DNA from 2 places in the Pseudomonas sp. F3-2 genome. Region 1 is predicted to be linked to the other one. Evidence: riboswitches for the same ligand, from Rfam matches in the RefSeq annotation. Region 1 holds a riboswitch; the other holds the start of a gene.
What was found. Region 1 has a riboswitch for manganese ahead of AAGQ88_RS03765 (TMEM165/GDT1 family protein). Riboswitches for the same ligand answer to the same signal wherever they lie in the genome.

Region 1 (3,403 bases):
AGCACACGTTGATGTTGCTGCTGGCGCTGGCGACGCGTCTGCCGGATTACCAACAAGCGATTCATCAGGGGCAGTGGCAGAAATCGAAACAGTTCTGCCTGCTGGATTTCCCGATCGTCGAACTGGAGGGCAAAACCCTGGGCCTGCTGGGGCACGGCGAGCTCGGCGGGGCGGTGGCGAAACTGGCGGAAGCCTTCGGGATGCGCGTCGTCCTGGGACAGATTCCCGGCCGCCCTGCCCGGCCGGATCGCGTGCCGCTGCATGAGTTGCTGCCGCAGGTGGATGCGCTGACGCTGCACTGCCCGCTCAACGAACACACCCGCGACATGATTGGCGCCCATGAACTCAGCCTGCTGAAACCGAAGGCGTTCATCGTCAATACCGCGCGCGGCGGCCTGATCAACGAGCAGGCGCTGGCCGACGCCCTGCGCAACGGTCATCTGGGCGGCGCAGCCACCGACGTGCTGACCGTCGAGCCTCCGGTCAATGGTAATCCGCTGTTGTCCGGCGATATTCCACGGCTGATCATCACGCCGCACAGCGCCTGGGGCAGCCAGGAAGCGCGGCAGCGAATCGTCGGGCAAGTGAATGAAAACGCTCAGGCGTTCTATGCCGGACAGCCCCTGCGTGTGGTCAGCTGAGGACCACCACCGTTCAGGGCGCAGCGAGCTTCATCGCGACGAGGCTGATGGTTTGAACGTGGCACGTCACCTTCGCGAGCGTGCAGCCTCGCGCAGCGCGCACTTGCCCGTTCACTGGGCGCTCACTGTCTTCGCTGCGTTCTCCTGATAAACTTCGCCCTTTTTTCGAGGAGCCGAAGATGGATCCGCGCAGTGAAGTGTTACTCCGTCAGGCCGATTTGTTTCAGGGCTCCTTGTTGCTGACCGGCTTGCCCGCCGATGATCTGCCGGGCAGGCTCCCCAACGCTCGGGGCTGGAGCTGGCATGCCGGAGATTTTGCGGCGCTGGATACCCGATTCCCCGGGCGCACGCACTTCGGCACCGAGGCACCCGTCGAACCTTTCGAAGCCGCTGTGCTGTTTCTGCCCAAAGCCAAGGACCTGACTGACTATCTACTCAACGCACTGGCGTCCAGATTGCAAGGTCGCGAGCTGTTTCTGGTTGGCGAAAAGCGCGCGGGCATCGAAGCGGCAGCCCGGCAATTGAGTCCGTACGGGCGGGCGCGCAAGCTCGACAGCGCTCGTCATTGCCAACTGTGGCAGGTCACCGTGGAAAACGCGCCGCAGGCTGTTGCGCTCGACAGCCTGGCGAAGCACTTCGACATCGACCTGGACGGCGGCCCCCTGAAAGTCGTCAGCCTGCCCGGCGTGTTCAGCCATGGGCGACTGGACCGTGGCTCTGCGCTGTTGCTGGAAAACATCGACCGTCTGCCGAGCGGCCACTTGCTCGATTTCGGCTGCGGCGCCGGCGTACTGGGGGCTGCGGTGAAACGTCGCAATCCGGACATGACCGTCACGATGCTCGACGTCGACGCGTTCGCCACCGCCAGCAGCCGCCTGACGCTCGCCGCCAATGGCCTTGAAGCTGAGGTGCTGACCGGCGATGGCATTGATGCAGCGCCTGCACATCTTGATGCAATTCTGACCAACCCACCCTTCCACACCGGGGTTCACACCGACTACGCGGCAACCGAAAACCTGTTGCGAAAAGCGCGCGAACATCTGAAAAAAGGGGGCGAACTGCGTCTGGTAGCCAACAGTTTCCTGCGCTATCAGCCGATTATCGAAGCCCATCTCGGACCGTGTGCAATCATGTCGGAGGGTCAGGGTTTCCGGATTTACCGCGCCAAACGTGCGTGAAAATTACCGCTTGCCGAACGCAAGGCGTGTAGGCAGAATCCGCACCGTCCTAGGGGAGTAGTCTCCCGCGAGCGCCATGCTCGTCCGGCGCGCATCAACATACTTGGTCCACAGACCATGGTGCGTGCGACCCCAGATCCGCCCCAGACGGATCGGTGGTTTGACAAGACCTATGACACGAACATCCTGACCCGGGGCGGGGAGGCTGTACGTGTCATAGCCGTGTCGACCCGCCCCTTAGGAAACCCCTGATGCTGGAATCCCTGTTGGTCCCCACCGCCGTCGTCGCATTGGCCGAAATCGGTGACAAGACCCAACTCCTCGCGCTCATTCTCGCTGCACGCTTTCGCAAGCCCTGGCCCATCATCGGCGGTATCGTCGCGGCCACGCTGGCAAACCATGCTGCCGCAGGTGCCGTCGGCGCCTGGTTCAGCAGCTTCTTTTCGGACGCGATGCTGCACTGGGTGCTGGCTGCAAGCTTCACCGCCACCGCGCTGTGGACGCTGGTGCCGGACAAGATGGACGACGACGAAGCGAACACCGCACGCAAGTTCGGCCCGTTCATGACCACCCTGATCGCGTTCTTCCTGGCTGAGATCGGTGATAAGACGCAGATCGCCACGGTGATGCTGGCGGCGCAATATTCTTATCTGTGGCTGGTGATTCTGGGCACCACGCTGGGCATGCTGCTGGCCAACGTGCCGGTGGTGCTGGCCGGTAACTTCGCCGCAGAGAAGTTGCCGCTGACCCTGATCCGTCGCCTGGCGGCGGGCGCGTTCTTCATTCTGGCCATCGTGGCGGTGTACAAAGCGATGCAGGTCAGCGGCTGGGTGTAACCCGAACGCCGCATCCCTGCGAGAGTGTGCCCGATCAGCGCTGAATCAAGACTTCGGCGCCTGCTGATACAGCGGCATGACCTTGGGGATCGCCGCTTGCAGCGACGCGATCCGGTTGGTCGATGCCGGGTGCGTGCTCATGAACTCAGGCTGGGAAGCCCCGGCCTGGGACTGCATCTTCTGCCACAAGGTGATCGCGGCGTTGGGGTTGTAACCGGCACGGGCTGAAAGCTCCAGCCCCAGCAGGTCGGCTTCGTTTTCGTTGGCGCGGCTGTTCGGCAGGGTCAGGCTGTAATTGACGACCGTGTCGGCCAGCGCCAGGCTGTCCTGGCCCAATCCCAGCAGCGTACCGGCGCCCTGTTTGGCCATTTGAATGCCGTACGCCTTGGACATGGCTTCACGTCCGTGCTCGCGCAGAGCGTGAGCAATTTCATGCCCCATGACCGCCGCCAGCTCGTCGTCGCTCAGCTTGAGCGTATCGATCAGTCCGCTGTAGACGATGATCTTGCCACCCGGACCACAGTTGGCGTTGAGCTCATCGCTCTTGATCAGGTTCACGTCCCATTGCCACTGCGCTGCATCAGGTCGCAGTTTCGGGGCTTGAGCGATCAACCGCTTCGCCACGGCCTGAACACGCTTGGCCTCTGCGCTGCTGTTATCCAGCACACCTTTGGACGACGCCTCGCTGACCGTCTGTTGGTAAGACTGGGCATACATCTGGTTGACCTCATCGGTCGACAGCATGCTG
Region 2 (3,403 bases), 1.4 Mb from region 1:
TGGCACGCGCTGAGCGGCCAGTTGCCGACCCTGCAACTCATCACTTTCCCGCGCGCCGGACACGGTCCGCAACTCCAGTTTCCCCGCGCCGTGGCACGCCACATCGGCGCATTCGTCGGCTCTGATTCTGAATAAAGGTGACCCATGACAACCTCTCTGACATACCGCGCCATCGTCGCAACCGCCCCTGGCCAACTGGAACTGGTCGAACGGCCGATCCCGGATCCGGGTCGCGGTCAGGTCCGCATTCGTGTTGAAGCCTGTGGCGTCTGCCACTCCGACAGCGCGACAGTGGAAGGCCAGTTCCCGGGCATCAGCTACCCGCGTGTGCCTGGACACGAAGTCGTCGGTCGCATCGATGCACTGGGCGAAGGCGTTCAGGGCTGGAGCGTCGGCCAGCGCGTGGGCGTGGGCTTTCTGGCAGGCGAAGACGGCAGTTGCCCGTCCTGCCGACAGGGCGACCCGGTGAACTGCCATAACCCGGTCATCAGTGGCATCACCGTCGACGGCGGCTACGCCGAAGTGATGCTGGCCGAAGCCCGCGGGCTGGTGGGTGTTCCGGAGGAACTCGACGCCGCCGAAGCCGCGCCGCTGCTGTGCGCTGGCCTGACCACATTCAATGCGCTGCGCAATTCCAAGGCACGGCCGGGTGACGTGGTGGCGATTCAGGGCCTGGGCGGACTGGGTCATCTGGGCGTGCAGTTCGCTCGCAAAATGGGCTTCCACACGGTTGCCGTCGCGCGCGGCGCGGACAAAGCGCACCTGGCGCAGTCGCTGGGTGCACATCAATACATCGACTCCACTCAGGAAAATGTCGCCGATGCGCTGCGCGCGTTGGGCGGCGCGAAGGTGGTGCTGGGCACTGCGCCCAGCGGCAAGGGCATGGCCGAAACGATTTCGGGACTGTCGCCACGTGGGGAACTGATCGTGGTAGCCGTGCCGCCTGATCCGATCACGGTCAACGCCACCGACCTGATCTTCGGCGCGCGTTCCGTCGTCGGCTCGCTGACCGGCACGGTTTCCGACAACGAGCAGACGCTGGCCTTCGCCAGTCTGCAGGCGATCCGGCCAATGATCGAGACGTTCCCGCTCGAGCGGGCTCGCGAAGCCTACGACCTGATGATGTCGGCCAAGGTCCGCCTGCGTGCCGTGCTGGTGATGAACCCGGCCAACGCCTGAACCTCGACGCGCCCGACGCAAACGCCCCGCTCAGCGTTGATCCGCTGGCGGGGCGTTTTTGTTCCAGGGCCGTCGATGCGCAGGGCTTCAAGCTGCCGACAGATGCTCATAAAGAATGGTGGCGCCGACCAACATCAGCACGATGCCGCCGACGATCTCCGCGCGCTTGCCGACGACGTTGCCGAGCACGCGGCCGAGCATCACGCCGATCGTGACCATGACGGTGGTGGCGGCACCGATCGCCAGCGCGGCGACGACAATGTTCACGTTGACGAATGCCAGCCCGACGCCGACCGCCAGTGCATCGATGCTGGTGGCGAATGCCGTGATTGCCAGGATGAAGAACGAGTGCTGGTCGGGCTTTTCCTCTTCGGCCTCTTCGTGTTTGAGACCGTTATAGATCATGTGCAACCCCAGCAGGAGCAGCAGTACGAAGGCGATCCAGTGGTCCCAGTTCTCGACGAAACGGCTCGCGGCCTGGCCGATTCCCCAACCCACGATTGGCGTGATGCCTTCAATCACACCGAAGATAAGGCCGGTGCGCAGTGCTTCGGACAGGCGTGGTTCGTGCAGGCTGGAACCTTTGCCGATCGCGGCTGCGAACGCATCGGTGGACATGGCGAGCGCCAGGAATACGAGGGAAAAAGGATTCACGGTTTACGTCCGGTCGGGCTATGAGTCAACGACGCAACCACACGCCCGGCCTTAGGCATGGATGCATCGTCGGTCTCGCCAACCAAACGGTGTTCGCGCCACGGCTGCTGCCGAGAATGTTGACGCGAACGCTCTGGACGGTGGGTCCAGTGCAGGCTACTCCCCAACGGGGCAGCCACTATAACCAGTCAATGTGAAAAAAATATCAAATCGATTCGTTTATTTTATCGCGGGCCTGCCCGCGCCCTTTTTTCAGTGCCCCGAGGTTCAGCTGGGTGATTCGCACGACGGGTACGCCCTCCCCGTACCAGTCGTGCAAGGCGCGCACCGACTCCGCGCTGAAACGTCAGCCTTTGCGCGCGGCTTCAATCGCGGCAATGTCTATCTTGGTCATCTGCATCATCGCCTTGAAGGCACGGCTGGCCACGGCGGGATCGGGATCGGCAATGGCAGCGGTGAGCACCCGAGGCGTGATCTGCCAGGACAGTCCCCATTTGTCCTTGCACCAGCCGCAGACGCTGGCCTTGCCGCCGTTGCCGACGATGGCGTCCCACAGCCGATCCGTTTCGGCCTGATCCTCGGTCGCGACCTGAAACGAAAACGCCTCGCTGTGAGTGAATTCCGGTCCGCCGTTGAGGCCCAGACACGGGATGTTCATCACCGTGAACTCGACAGTGAGCACGTCACCCTTCTTGCCGGCAGGGAAGTCGTCAGGCGCCAGATACACGGCGCCGACCGCGCTGTCGGGAAAGGTCTGGGCATAGAACCGGGCGGCTTCCTGGGCGTCGCCGTTGTACCAGAGGCAGAGGGTATTTTTATTGTTCATGAGTCGATCTCCGAACAGGGTTGACCTGTCCAGTCTAGCCACGATCAGCAGGCCGATTTACTCAACCTTTACCTGTTCCAGACCTGCGTTTACACGAATCCGGTGTTTCATACGTCTATGGCGAACCCACTTTCTCGCCAAAGGAGACACCCATGCTTTCGAAGATGACCCAAGCCCTGATCCTGTCCGGTTTACTGGTTGCCGCAGGAACGGCATCCGCGAACGAGCGCGATGTGGTCGTGCCCGTCATCGCCGGAGCAGCCGTAGGCGCAGTCCTCGCGACGGTGATTGCCAGTTCCGGCGGCCACTCATCGCACCGTCACGATTACCGGCCACAGCCGCGTTATCAACCGCGCTACCAGCCTGTCGCCTACGTGCCGGTGCAACGCGTGGAATATCGCCGTTTTGCCCCACCGCCGCCCCACGGCTACTACAACCATGGCCATGACCGCGGCTACAACAGGGGATATGACCGCGGCTACGACCACTCGCGTGGTAACGGTCGCTGGTAAATGCATGCGAGGGCCGGCGTCTGCGATGTCACCGGCCTTCGCCCGTTCTTGAATACGCCGAGCGCTGAAAAACCCCGCTGCCACCGCAACGGAACCGTTTCAGCAGGTTAATGGTCAATCCCCTCAAGGCACGCATCACCGTGCCACCATCGTCTACGCCTTCTGCGCAGACGATCGCTGAGCAAAGGATGACCCATGACCACGACCGCTGACACGGCCTCCAGTACAGGCC

Region 2: another riboswitch for manganese. It lies ahead of mntP (manganese efflux pump MntP); the one in region 1 lies ahead of AAGQ88_RS03765 (TMEM165/GDT1 family protein).

What each region holds. Positions count from the first base shown of each region.
Region 1 is NZ_CP152388.1:821,024-824,426, reverse strand. It holds gene AAGQ88_RS03775 (2-hydroxyacid dehydrogenase) at 1-641, shown strand, start outside; gene AAGQ88_RS03770 (class I SAM-dependent methyltransferase) at 821-1,819, shown strand; yybP-ykoY riboswitch at 1,860-1,980, shown strand; gene AAGQ88_RS03765 (TMEM165/GDT1 family protein) at 2,071-2,655, shown strand; gene AAGQ88_RS03760 (M48 family metallopeptidase) at 2,701-3,403, opposite strand, start outside.
Region 2 is NZ_CP152388.1:2,204,033-2,207,435, reverse strand. It holds gene AAGQ88_RS10100 (alpha/beta hydrolase) at 1-135, shown strand, start outside; gene AAGQ88_RS10095 (alcohol dehydrogenase) at 145-1,179, shown strand; gene mntP (manganese efflux pump MntP) at 1,267-1,833, opposite strand; yybP-ykoY riboswitch at 1,832-2,005, opposite strand; gene AAGQ88_RS10085 (VOC family protein) at 2,180-2,659, opposite strand; gene AAGQ88_RS10080 (hypothetical protein) at 2,812-3,171, shown strand; gene AAGQ88_RS10075 (sugar porter family MFS transporter) at 3,367-3,403, shown strand, end outside.